DNA from 3 places in the Streptomyces sp. NPDC007875 genome. Region 1 is predicted to be linked to each of the others. Evidence: riboswitches for the same ligand, from Rfam matches in the RefSeq annotation. Region 1 holds a riboswitch; each other region holds the start of a gene.
What was found. A riboswitch is a leader RNA that binds a small molecule or an ion and turns the genes downstream of it on or off. The one in region 1 is predicted to bind S-adenosylmethionine.

Region 1 (3,406 bases):
CGGATCAGCTGGGGCGCCCTGCTGCCCGGCGCGCTGGCCACCGGCGTCGGGCTGCTGGGGCTGCGGGTCTTCTCCCAGCTGGTGTTCTCCCCGCTGATCGCCTCCAACGCCGTCTCCTACGGTCCGGTCGGCACCGTCCTGGTCGTCCAGTCCTGGCTGGTCGGCGTCGGATACGTGGTCTTCGGCGGCGCGCTGCTGGGCCGGGTGCTGTACGAGGAGTATCTGCGGATGGTGGCCTGGCGCCGCAAGCGGCGGCGCGACCGGGCCAAGGCGGCCCCACCGGCGGACTGACACACCGGCCGACGGTCATGCGGGCGCGGCCGCGACCATGATGCGACGCGTTCCCGCCGGCGGCCGCTTCCATGATCGTCAGGCCCGGGGCCGGACCCGAAACGCCGTCGCCCCAGGCCGGGCTCGGCTGGCATGCTGGCGGTGTGAACGGACCCGAGATCCACCTCAGCCTCGCCCCTGAACTGCGGTTCTTCGCCGTCCCGGAGCGGCGCCGCCCCTGGACGGCCGTGGTCACCGACGGCGCCTCCACCCTCGGCCATGTCGTCGAGTCGCTCGGGGTCCCGCTCACCGAGGTCGGCCGACTGGTGGTGAACGGCGAGGAGACCGCCGTCTCGCATGTGCCGAGCGCGGGGGAGACCGTGGAGGTCCATCCGGTCGTCCGCCCCCAGCGGGTGCCGGGCGCGCCGCTGCGCTTTCTGCTCGATGTGCACCTGGGCACGCTCGCGCGCCGGCTGCGGTTGCTGGGCGTGGACGCCGCGTACGAGAGCGAGGACATCGGCGACCCCGAGCTGGCCGCACGCTCCGCCGCCCAGCGCCGGGTGCTGCTCTCCCGCGACCGGGGACTGCTGCGCCGCCGTGAGCTGTGGGCCGGGGCGTATGTCTACAGCGACCGCCCCGATGAGCAACTGCGGGATGTCCTCGGCCGGTTCACCCCGAGCCTGGCGCCCTGGACCCGCTGCACCGCGTGCAACGGCCCGCTGGAGGACGCCGACAAGGAGTCGGTCCGGGAGCTGCTCCAGCACGGCACCCGGCGCACGTACGAGGTCTTCGCCCGCTGCACGGTCTGCGAGCGGGTCTACTGGCGCGGCGCCCACCACGCCCGGCTGGAGGCCATCGTGGCCGGGGCGATGGGCGAGTTCGGCGACGCCCCAGCCGCCCTGTCCTGAGCCGAGCCGCCGGACAGGGCGCCTGGTCCTGGACCCGAGCTCAGGACACGTCGTCCTGGAGGGCCTCCGGAATCGTGGTGTGGAAGGCCGGATGGGCGTGCAGCCGCCGCACATAGGCGCGTAGCTGCCCATGGCGGGAGACCCGCTGGGCCGCGTCGGCGTCCAGGCGGAGCCGGTGCTCGGTGTCGAGCTGGACGAGGGCCACCCACAGGTCCACATCGGCGGCGGTCAGCTCGTCGCCCAGCGCGTACGGCGCGGCCGCCAGCCTGCGGTCGAGCCGGCCGAGGGCGGTCAGCAGCCGCTCCAGCGCCGCCTCCCGGCACTGCGCCTCGTGCGCCGTCCCGGCCTGCCGTGCGGCGTGGGTGATGTCGTCGTCGAGGAGTTCCCGGAGGGCGTCGATGTCCGCGGCGCGGGGCGCCGGGCGCAGCCGGGGACGTCCGGTTCCGCCGTGGTCGCTCAGATGGCCGGCGAGGTCGCGCAGGATGTCGGGCGTGTGATTGCTGACGACACGTCCGGTCCAGCCGTCACACAGCGCGGGCGCGTCCACCGGTCCGCCGTAGCGGTGCCAGGTGGCCTCGTAGGCCCCGCGCAGCGCGGCGAACGCCTCGGGAGTGTCGTCCGGGAGGCCGACGAGGGCGGTGGCGACGGTGTCCCGCAGCCCGAGCAGTTCGAGGGTGATGGAGACGCGCAGCGAGAGCGGACAGCTCGCGGAGAGATAGAGCCGATAGCGATGCGGCACCGGATAGAAGCCACCGGCGAGGTCGACGCCGATGCGGCTGCGGAACCGGTGCGGCGCGGCCGGCGAGGCGATCCGGGGGCGGGGTGAGCAGGGGTCGGGGTCGAGAAGAGCGGCAGGACCTGAACTGACCGGAAACGTCTCGGACATGGCTCTCCAAGGCAAGGACGGAGCCCCGGCCCGCCGGTCTGGGCGGCGCCGATGGCGCAACGGAAGGGAAGCCCGCGCGGGGCGTTCGCCGGGACGGTGCCGGGACACACCCGACCCCGGCACGCTGGGCCGCGCTCGGTGACCGCGTCGATTCAGACGGCTGGACTGGCGGCGCTGCAGATGCGCAGCAGGTCGATGTGCAGACGTCTGGTCAGGAGGTGGAGACGGCGGAGCGGGGACCACGGCCGGGGACGCCGACGGGCGCCGCCCCCGTCGCTGTCGGTCCTGGGCATCTCACCGATCCCATCATCGGGGGCTCGCGAGGCAGCGAGACCGCGCTTGTCCCGTCCACGCCGACGGAACCTGGTCGTCACCCGGGGGCACCCCGTCGCGGGACAAGGGTTGCCTGTCAGCGAGCCGGGGCCGATGACCCACCCGAGCGGGGATTCCGCACGGTGGGCGCTGACAATCGTGACCGTCCCTGACAGTGTCGTCGCGCTCCGCGAGGGCGTCAACCCATGCCGAAGTGGCCAACGCGGGCCGACGGCACGGTGGATGCCGCTCAGAGGAACGGCCGCCGCGCGCCGCCGATGGCCCGCTCGATGAGGACCATGGCCGCGTCGTCCGCCAGTCGTCCCTCGGCATGCCGGACCAGGGCGTGACGCAGCCGGTCCAGATACTCGCCCGGGGTGGCGCCGTCCAGCGTCTCCATGGTCCGGTGCAGCGGAAAGAACTCGTTGTAGTGGTTGCGGGCCTCGACCACGCCGTCGGTGTGCAGCAACAGCCGGTCACCGGGCAGGAACGGAAAGGTCTCGACGCGGATCGGGGGAGGGCTGAGGAACTCCTCCAGGCCGAGCGGCGGCAGCGGGCGCGCCGGGTCCAGGGAGCGCACCTTGCGCTCGCGCATCACCAGCGGCGGCGGATGGCCGCGGTTGATCAGCTCGACCAGCGACTCGTCCGACACCTGGGCGAGGAGGACGGTGACGAACTGCTCCTCCAGCTCCTGCGGGTCCTGGAGCTGGGAGCGGTCCAGCAGTTCGTACTCGCGCGCCAGCGCGGCCGCACAGCGGTGCATCACCTCGGCCAGGTCCTGCTCGTAGTGCACCGCCTCCCGGAAGGCGCCCACCACGGCCGCGGCGGACCGCACGGCGGCCAGCCCCTTTCCCCGCACATCGCCGACGATCAGCCGCACTCCGTAGCGGGTGCACATCGCCTCGTAGAGGTCCCCGCCGATCTGCGCTCCGCGCTCGGCCGCCATATAGACGCTGGCGGTGTTCACGGCACCGATCCGGGCGGGCAGCGGCCGCAGCACCACGTTCTGGGACACCTCGGCGATCCGGCG
Region 2 (3,406 bases), on a different contig from region 1:
TGCCCGGGGAGACGGTGGACATCGTCGGCACCGGCGGCGACCGCGCCAAGACCGTCAATATCTCCACCATGTCCGCGCTGGTCGTCGCCGGTACCGGCGCGCGGGTCGTCAAGCACGGCAACCGCGCCTCGTCCTCCGCCAGCGGCGCCTCCGACGTGCTGGAGAAGCTCGGCGTCAACCTGGACATCACCCCGGAGCGGGTGGTGGAGGTCGCGGAGGAGGCGGGGATCACCTTCTGCTTCGCGGTGAAGTTCCACCCGTCGCTGCGGCATGTCGCCTCGGCCCGCCGCGAGCTGGGCGTCGCCACTCCGTTCAACCTGCTCGGCCCGCTGACCAACCCGGCGCGGGTGAAGTGCCAGGCGACCGGCGTCGCCGACGCCCGGATGGCGCCCATCATCGCCGGGGTGCTGGCCGAGCGGGGCTCCTCCGCGCTGGTCGTCCGCGGCGACGACGGGCTGGACGAGCTCACCGTGACCACGACCTCCCAGGTGTGGGAGGTCCGGGGCGGCGCCGTGCGCCAGGAGACCCTCGACCCCCGCGACGTGGGCATCGAGCGGGCCCCCGTGGAGGCCCTGCGCGGCGCGGACGCCTCGTACAACGCCGATGTGGCGCGGCGGCTGCTGGCGGGCGAGCAGGGCCCGGTCCGGGACGCGGTACTGCTGAACTCGGCGGCGGCGCTGGTGGCGCTCGAGCCGGAGCCGGGGGACAAGCCCCTGGCGGAGCGGATCGCGGCGGGTGTCGCGCGGGCCGCCGAGTCGATCGACTCGGGCGCGGCGCGCGACGTCCTGGAGCGGTGGGTACGGGCCACTCACGCATAGGCGTTGCCCTTACGGCGCCCATGTTCTGTCCGTGCCCTGTCCGGGATGCGGACAGGGCATGGGCGCCGCCGTCCGGCATGGCATACTCCTGACCAGGTCACGAGTGACAGCGACTACGGCCCCGGCCCGCTGTCCGGCAACCCTCCGTCCGTGGCGGGGTGCCCCGGGTGATGACCAGGCCGCCTGGCAGCGAGGCCGGCGGCAAGCGCGGACCCCTCGCACTAGGGGTCCTGGTGGTCGAGGGAGTTCTTCCGTGATGCAGCGAATGCGCTAGGGCCGAGCGGCCCGTTTCCCCTCTTGTGCTCCGCGCGGTATGGCCGTGCGTCGAGCGACTTTCCGCGCCCTGACGGTCGGCTCACCGCCGTCTTTGTGCGCGTCACGCATTCTCACGCCTTTGATCCTCCCGGGAGACTTCGCCATGTCCGCGCGCCCTTCTGCCGCCGCCTCCGTCTCTGCCGATTCCGCCGCCTCCGCCGATTCCTCCGTCGCCGCCCGTGGGCCGCTGCCCGTGCTGGGCAGCGATGTCCTGGTGCCCCTGGTCACCGGGGGCGAGGTGACCTACGCGGCGCTCGACTACGCCGCCAGCGCCCCCGCGCTGCGGCGGGTCTGGGACGACATCGCCGCGTACGCCCCGTACTACGGCAGCGTGCACCGCGGGGCGGGCTACCTCTCGCAGCTGTCCACCGACCTCTTCGAGAACAGCCGTAAGGACGTCGCCGCCTTCCTCGGCTGCCGCGAGGACGACCAGGTCGTCTTCACCCGCTCCACCACCGATTCGCTCAACCTCCTGGCCGCCGTGGCGCCGCGGGGCACCGAGGTCTTCGTCTTCGAGACCGAGCACCACGCCTCGCTGCTGCCCTGGGAGCAGCGGAAGGACGTCACCGTCCGCTACCTCAGCGCCCCGCGCTCCCCGCGGCAGGCAGTGGAGACGCTGGAGAAGGCGCTCGCCGGGCGCGCCGAGGGCCCGGCGCTGGTCTGTGTGACCGGCGCGTCCAATGTGACCGGTGAGCTGTGGCCGGTGCGGGAGCTGGCCGCGGCCGCGCACGCACACGGCGCCCGTATCGTCCTGGACGCCGCGCAGCTGGCCCCGCACCACCCGGTGGACATCGCGGAGGCCGACGTCGACTGGGTGGCCTTCTCCGGGCACAAGCTGTACGCGCCCTTCGGCGCCGGTGTGCTGGCCGGTCGGGCGGACTGGCTGCGGGAGGCCCGGCCGTATCTGGCGGGTGGTGGCGCCAGCCGTAAGGTGACGCGCAGGGACGACGGCGGTCTCGACGTCGAGTGGCACACCACCGCCGCCCGGCACGAGGCGGGCTCGCCGAACGTCATCGGCGTCTACGCGATCGCGTCGGCGTGCAGGGCGCTGTCCGAGGCCGGTTTCGAGGGCCTGGTCGCCCGTGAGCGGGAGCTGATCGAGAAGGTGCGGACGGGGCTGGCCGAGGTGCCCGAGGTGCGGGTGCTCTCGCTGTTCGGCGACGACGCCCCCCGGGTCGCAGTGCTGTCGTTCGTGGTGGAGGGCTGGAACAGCTCCCACTTCGCGGCGGCGCTCTCCGCGGAGTACGGCATCGGCGTACGCGACGGGCTCTTCTGCGCGCATCCGCTGGTCCGCACCCTGCTGGACAGCGAGCCCGACGAGCCGGGCGAATGCGGTGCGCCGGAGGCCGCGCCGGGGGAGCGCTCGCTGAACGCGATCCGGGTCAGCTTCGGGGCGGGCACCCCGGACGAGCATGTCGAGCGGTTCGTCGGCGCCGTGAAGGAGCTGGTGCGTGAGGGGGCCCGGTGGAGCTACCGCACCGAGGACGGCCGCTGCGTCCCGGACCGCGGCTGAGCCCCTGTGCCCCGGGGACGCCGGGGGCTGAGGGAGCGAGCCGCTGGGCTCCGGGGGTCGGAGGGCTGAGGGAGCCCTGGGCCCCGGGGGGTGCCGGGGCCGCGGGGCCGGGGGTGTGGCGCTAGCCGTCCAGACCGATCGCGAACGCCGCCTCGAGGTCGTGCTGCGAGTACGTCCGGAAGGCGATGTGCGTCTCGGTCGAGGCCACCCCCGGCAGCTTGCTGATCTGCCCCGTGATGATGTCCGCGAGGTCGTCGTGCCGGGCCACCCGCACCATCGCGATCAGATCGTGCGCGCCGGTGACCGAGTAGACCTCGCTCACGTTCTCCAGCGCGGCGATCTTCTCGGCGGTCTCCGGAATCCGGTCCACGCTGGTCTTGATGAGCACGATCGAAGTGATCACGGCTGGCTTTCTCCCTCACTGGCCCTGGCTGCGCCGCCCACTCTAGTCGTCCTCCCGAACCGCCCCCACGCGTAGAGAAAGCCGAGCGTGAAGCCCACGAGATGGGCGAGATAGGCGACACCGGGGCGGTCGTCGGCCTGCCGGGCGGCCAGCCACTGGAGGGCCACCCAGAAGATCAGCACCGCCCAGGCCGGAAAGCGCAGCGGCAGAAAGAACAGAAACGGAAAGAGACTGGTCACCCTGGCCCGGGGAAACAGCCACAAGAAGGCGCCGAGCACCCCGGAAATGGACCCGGAGGCGCCCACCAGGGTCTGGGCGGAGTCGGCGTGCGCGGCGGCGTAGCCGAGCAGCGCCAGA
Region 3 (3,406 bases), on a different contig from region 1:
GGACCTCGGCCTGACCGGCGGTGTACGTGCGCAGGATGGTCGGGATTCGGACGTTGACGCTCATGCGAGACCAGCCTCTCGGAACGAGTCAAGGGTGGGGCGGATGATGGCAGAGGGACCGGTGGTGGGGGCCACCGCGTCGAGGGTCTTGAGGCCGTCGCCGGTGTTGAGCACGACGGTCGTCAGGGACGGGTCGAGCAGACCGTCCTCGATCAGCTTCTTGGTCACGCCGACGGTCACCCCGCCCGCGGTCTCCGCGAAGATCCCCTCGGTGCGGGCGAGCAGCTTGATCGCGTCGACGATCTGCTCGTCGTTCACGTCCTCCACCGCGCCGCCCGTACGGCGGGCGATGTCCAGGACGTACGGGCCGTCCGCGGGGTTGCCGATGGCCAGCGACTTGGCGATGGTCTGCGGCTTCTGCGGCCGGACGACGTCATGGCCGGCCTTGAAGGCGGCGGAGACCGGGGAGCAGCCCTCGGCCTGGGCGCCGAAGATCTTGTAGGGCTTGTCCTCGACCAGACCGATCGCGATCAGCTCCTTCAGCCCCTTGTCGATCTTGGTGAGCTGGGAGCCGGAGGCGATCGGGATGACGATCTGGTCCGGCAGCCGCCAGCCCAGCTGCTCGCAGATCTCGTACGCCAGGGTCTTGGAGCCCTCGCCGTAGTACGGCCGCAGATTGACGTTGACGAAGCCCCAGCCCTCGCCCACCGGGTCGCCGATCAGCTCGCTGCAGAAGCGGTTGACGTCGTCGTAGGTGCCCTCGATGCCGACCAGCTCACCGCCGTAGACCGCGGCCATGACGACCTTGCCCGCCTCCAGGTCGTGCGGGATGAAGACGCAGGAGCGGAAGCCCGCACGGGCGGCCGCGGCGCCGACCGCGCCGGCGAGGTTGCCGGTGGAGGAGCAGGAGAGGGTGGTGAAGCCGAAGGTGCGGGCGGCCTGGACGGCGATGGCGACGACCCGGTCCTTGAAGGAGTGGGTGGGGTTGCCGGAGTCGTCCTTGATGTGCAGCTCACCGGTGACGCCGAGCTCACGGGCGAGGTTGTCGGCCTTCACCAGCTGGGTGAAACCGGGGTGCAGGCTGGGCAGGTCCGCCACGTCCGCGGGGACGGGCAGCAGCGGGGCATAGCGCCAGATGCTGTTCGGACCGGCCTCGATCCGCCGGCGCAGCTCCTCCGGGTCGCCGGCCGGCAGCTCGTACGCGACCTCGAGCGGCCCGAAACAGACCTCACACGCGAAGATCGGGCCCAGATCGAACCGCTCACCGCACTCCCGGCAGGACAATGCGATGGCGGGACCGAAGGCACCGGAGGGGTCGGAGGCGGAGGAAGTGGTTGAGCTTTCTACTGACTGCACAGCCATGGATGGCGAGGCCCTTTCTCCTCATCTTCCTCGCGACGCATTTCGCCACGAGACGGAATTGGCACCTTCCCGAGCTGGGAGCCTCGCTGCGGAATGCGAGATCAGCTGGAGGGTTGCCGGGGCTTCAACGGGCCGTTCCCTCTGCCCCTCTGGATGAGCGGTATGGCACCGGGCGGACCCGGGCGTTTGTGAGCACGGCATCATCACGGGCTTCCTCGGTAAACACCGAGGTCGACCCCGACATACGACGGCCATGTGCGTTGTTCAAGACTGTAACCGAAGGCCCGGATGGTTGAGCTAGCCGTCCGAAGCGCGAGATGGATCACAGCGACCACGGCAGGGAGAGACACAGGTGCTGGATGAGGTGGAGCGCTGGCTGAAGCACCGCTCCTGGTCGGCCGACGACCGGCCGCTGGACCGCCTGCTGGACGCGAAGCGGGGCTCGGCGACGACCCTGAGCGTGGTCCTGCCCGCCCTGAACGAGGAGGCCACGGTCGGCGAGATCGCCGCGACGATCCGCCGGGAGCTGATGAGCGAGGCGGCGCCGCTGGTGGACGAGCTGGTGGTGCTGGACTCCGGCTCGACGGACCGCACCGCCGAGGTCGCCGCGGCGGCGGGCGCCACCGTCGTCCCCCGCGACTCGCTGCTGCCCCGGCTGCCCGCGCTGCCCGGCAAGGGCGAGGTGCTGTGGCGGTCCCTGCTGGCCACGAGCGGCGACATCATCTGCTTCATCGACGCCGACCTGCGGGAATTCGATCCGCGCTTTGTCTCGGGGATCGTCGGTCCGCTGCTGACCGACCCCACGCTGCAGCTGGTGAAGGGCATGTACGACCGCCCGCTCGGCGAGGTGGCGGGCCAGGGCGGCCGGGTCACCGAGCTGGTCGCCCGCCCGCTGCTGAATCTGCACTGGCCCCAGCTGGCCGGATTCGTCCAGCCGCTGGGCGGTGAGTACGCGGCACGCCGCACGCTGCTGGAGCGGCTGCCCTTCCCGGTCGGCTACGGGGTCGAGCTGGGGCTGCTGGTCGACGCGCTGCACACGGTGGGTCTCGACGCACTCGGCCAGGTGGACATCGGGGTGCGCAAACACCGCCACCAGGACGGGCTGGCGCTCGGCCGGATGGCCGCCGCGATCTACCGCACCGCACAGCTGCGGCTGGCCCGGGGCCATTTGGTGCGGCCGCGGCTGACCCAGTTCGACCGGGGCGACAACGGCTTCGAGCCGCGCACCACGGACGTGGACACCGAGGAGCGGCCGCCGATGATCGAGATACCGGAGTACGCGGAGCGGCGCGCGGCGTGATGCGTACACGCGGCGCGGCGTGACCGCCCCGGTGGGGGCATCACGCGATAGCCCCTACGGGCGGAAACAGGCCGCCCCATACCGCCTACGGGGCAAGAAACCGTACGTACGTTTGCGCGGGGTCGTGGCTGGCTAGGCTCGCGATATGGCAGTTCCGCGCACCGCTCCGATCCTGGTCGCGTCCAACCGCGGCCCGGTCTCGTACACCCTGGGCGAGGACGGCTCGCTCACCGCCCGGCGCGGCGGTGGCGGGCTGGTCTCCGGCCTCAGCGCCATCGGAACCGACGCGAACGCGGTGTGGGTGTGCGCGGCGCTCGGGGAGGGTGATCGCGAGGCGGCCCGGCGCGCCGGGGAGAGCCATCTGAACCCCGGTGACACCGGCGGCCAGCAGGTGCGGATGCTCGACATCGCACCGGATGTCTTCGCCGCCGCGTACAACGGCATCGCCAATTCGGTGCTGTGGTTCATCCACCATCTGCTCTACCAGACCCCGGTCGAGCCGGTCTTCGACGCGGAGTTCGCCGACCAGTGGGCGGCCTACGAGACGTATAACGCGGCCTTCGCGGACGCACTCGCCGAGGAGGCGGTGGACGAGGCCGTCGTCCTGGTGCAGGACTACCACCTGGCGCTGGTGCCCGCGATGCTCCGCGAGCGGCGCCCCGATCTGCGGATCGGTCACTTCTCGCACACCCCCTGGGCCCCGCCGGACTACTACCGGCTGCTGCCGGACGACGTCGCGGCGGG

Region 2: another riboswitch for S-adenosylmethionine. It lies ahead of ACFYOY_RS11040 (aminotransferase class V-fold PLP-dependent enzyme); the one in region 1 lies ahead of ACFYOY_RS32350 (glutathione S-transferase C-terminal domain-containing protein).
Region 3: another riboswitch for S-adenosylmethionine. It lies ahead of thrC (threonine synthase); the one in region 1 lies ahead of ACFYOY_RS32350 (glutathione S-transferase C-terminal domain-containing protein).

The regions. Positions count from the first base shown of each region.
Region 1 is NZ_JBIADZ010000019.1:70,010-73,415, forward strand. Features, by position in the region: gene ACFYOY_RS32340 (ribonuclease BN) at 1-291, shown strand, start outside; gene ACFYOY_RS32345 (Mut7-C RNAse domain-containing protein) at 435-1,178, shown strand; gene ACFYOY_RS32350 (glutathione S-transferase C-terminal domain-containing protein) at 1,219-2,064, opposite strand; SAM riboswitch class IV at 2,395-2,541, opposite strand; gene ACFYOY_RS32355 (PP2C family protein-serine/threonine phosphatase) at 2,627-3,406, opposite strand, start outside.
Region 2 is NZ_JBIADZ010000004.1:373,938-377,343, reverse strand. Features, by position in the region: gene trpD (anthranilate phosphoribosyltransferase) at 1-818, shown strand, start outside; SAM riboswitch class IV at 914-1,032, shown strand; gene ACFYOY_RS11040 (aminotransferase class V-fold PLP-dependent enzyme) at 1,237-2,646, shown strand; gene ACFYOY_RS11035 (Lrp/AsnC family transcriptional regulator) at 2,768-3,049, opposite strand; gene ACFYOY_RS11030 (rhomboid family intramembrane serine protease) at 3,046-3,406, opposite strand, start outside.
Region 3 is NZ_JBIADZ010000006.1:363,006-366,411, reverse strand. Features, by position in the region: gene ACFYOY_RS16145 (MoaD/ThiS family protein) at 1-64, opposite strand, end outside; gene thrC (threonine synthase) at 61-1,362, opposite strand; SAM riboswitch class I at 1,381-1,522, opposite strand; gene ACFYOY_RS16135 (glucosyl-3-phosphoglycerate synthase) at 1,715-2,662, shown strand; gene ACFYOY_RS16130 (trehalose-6-phosphate synthase) at 2,808-3,406, shown strand, end outside.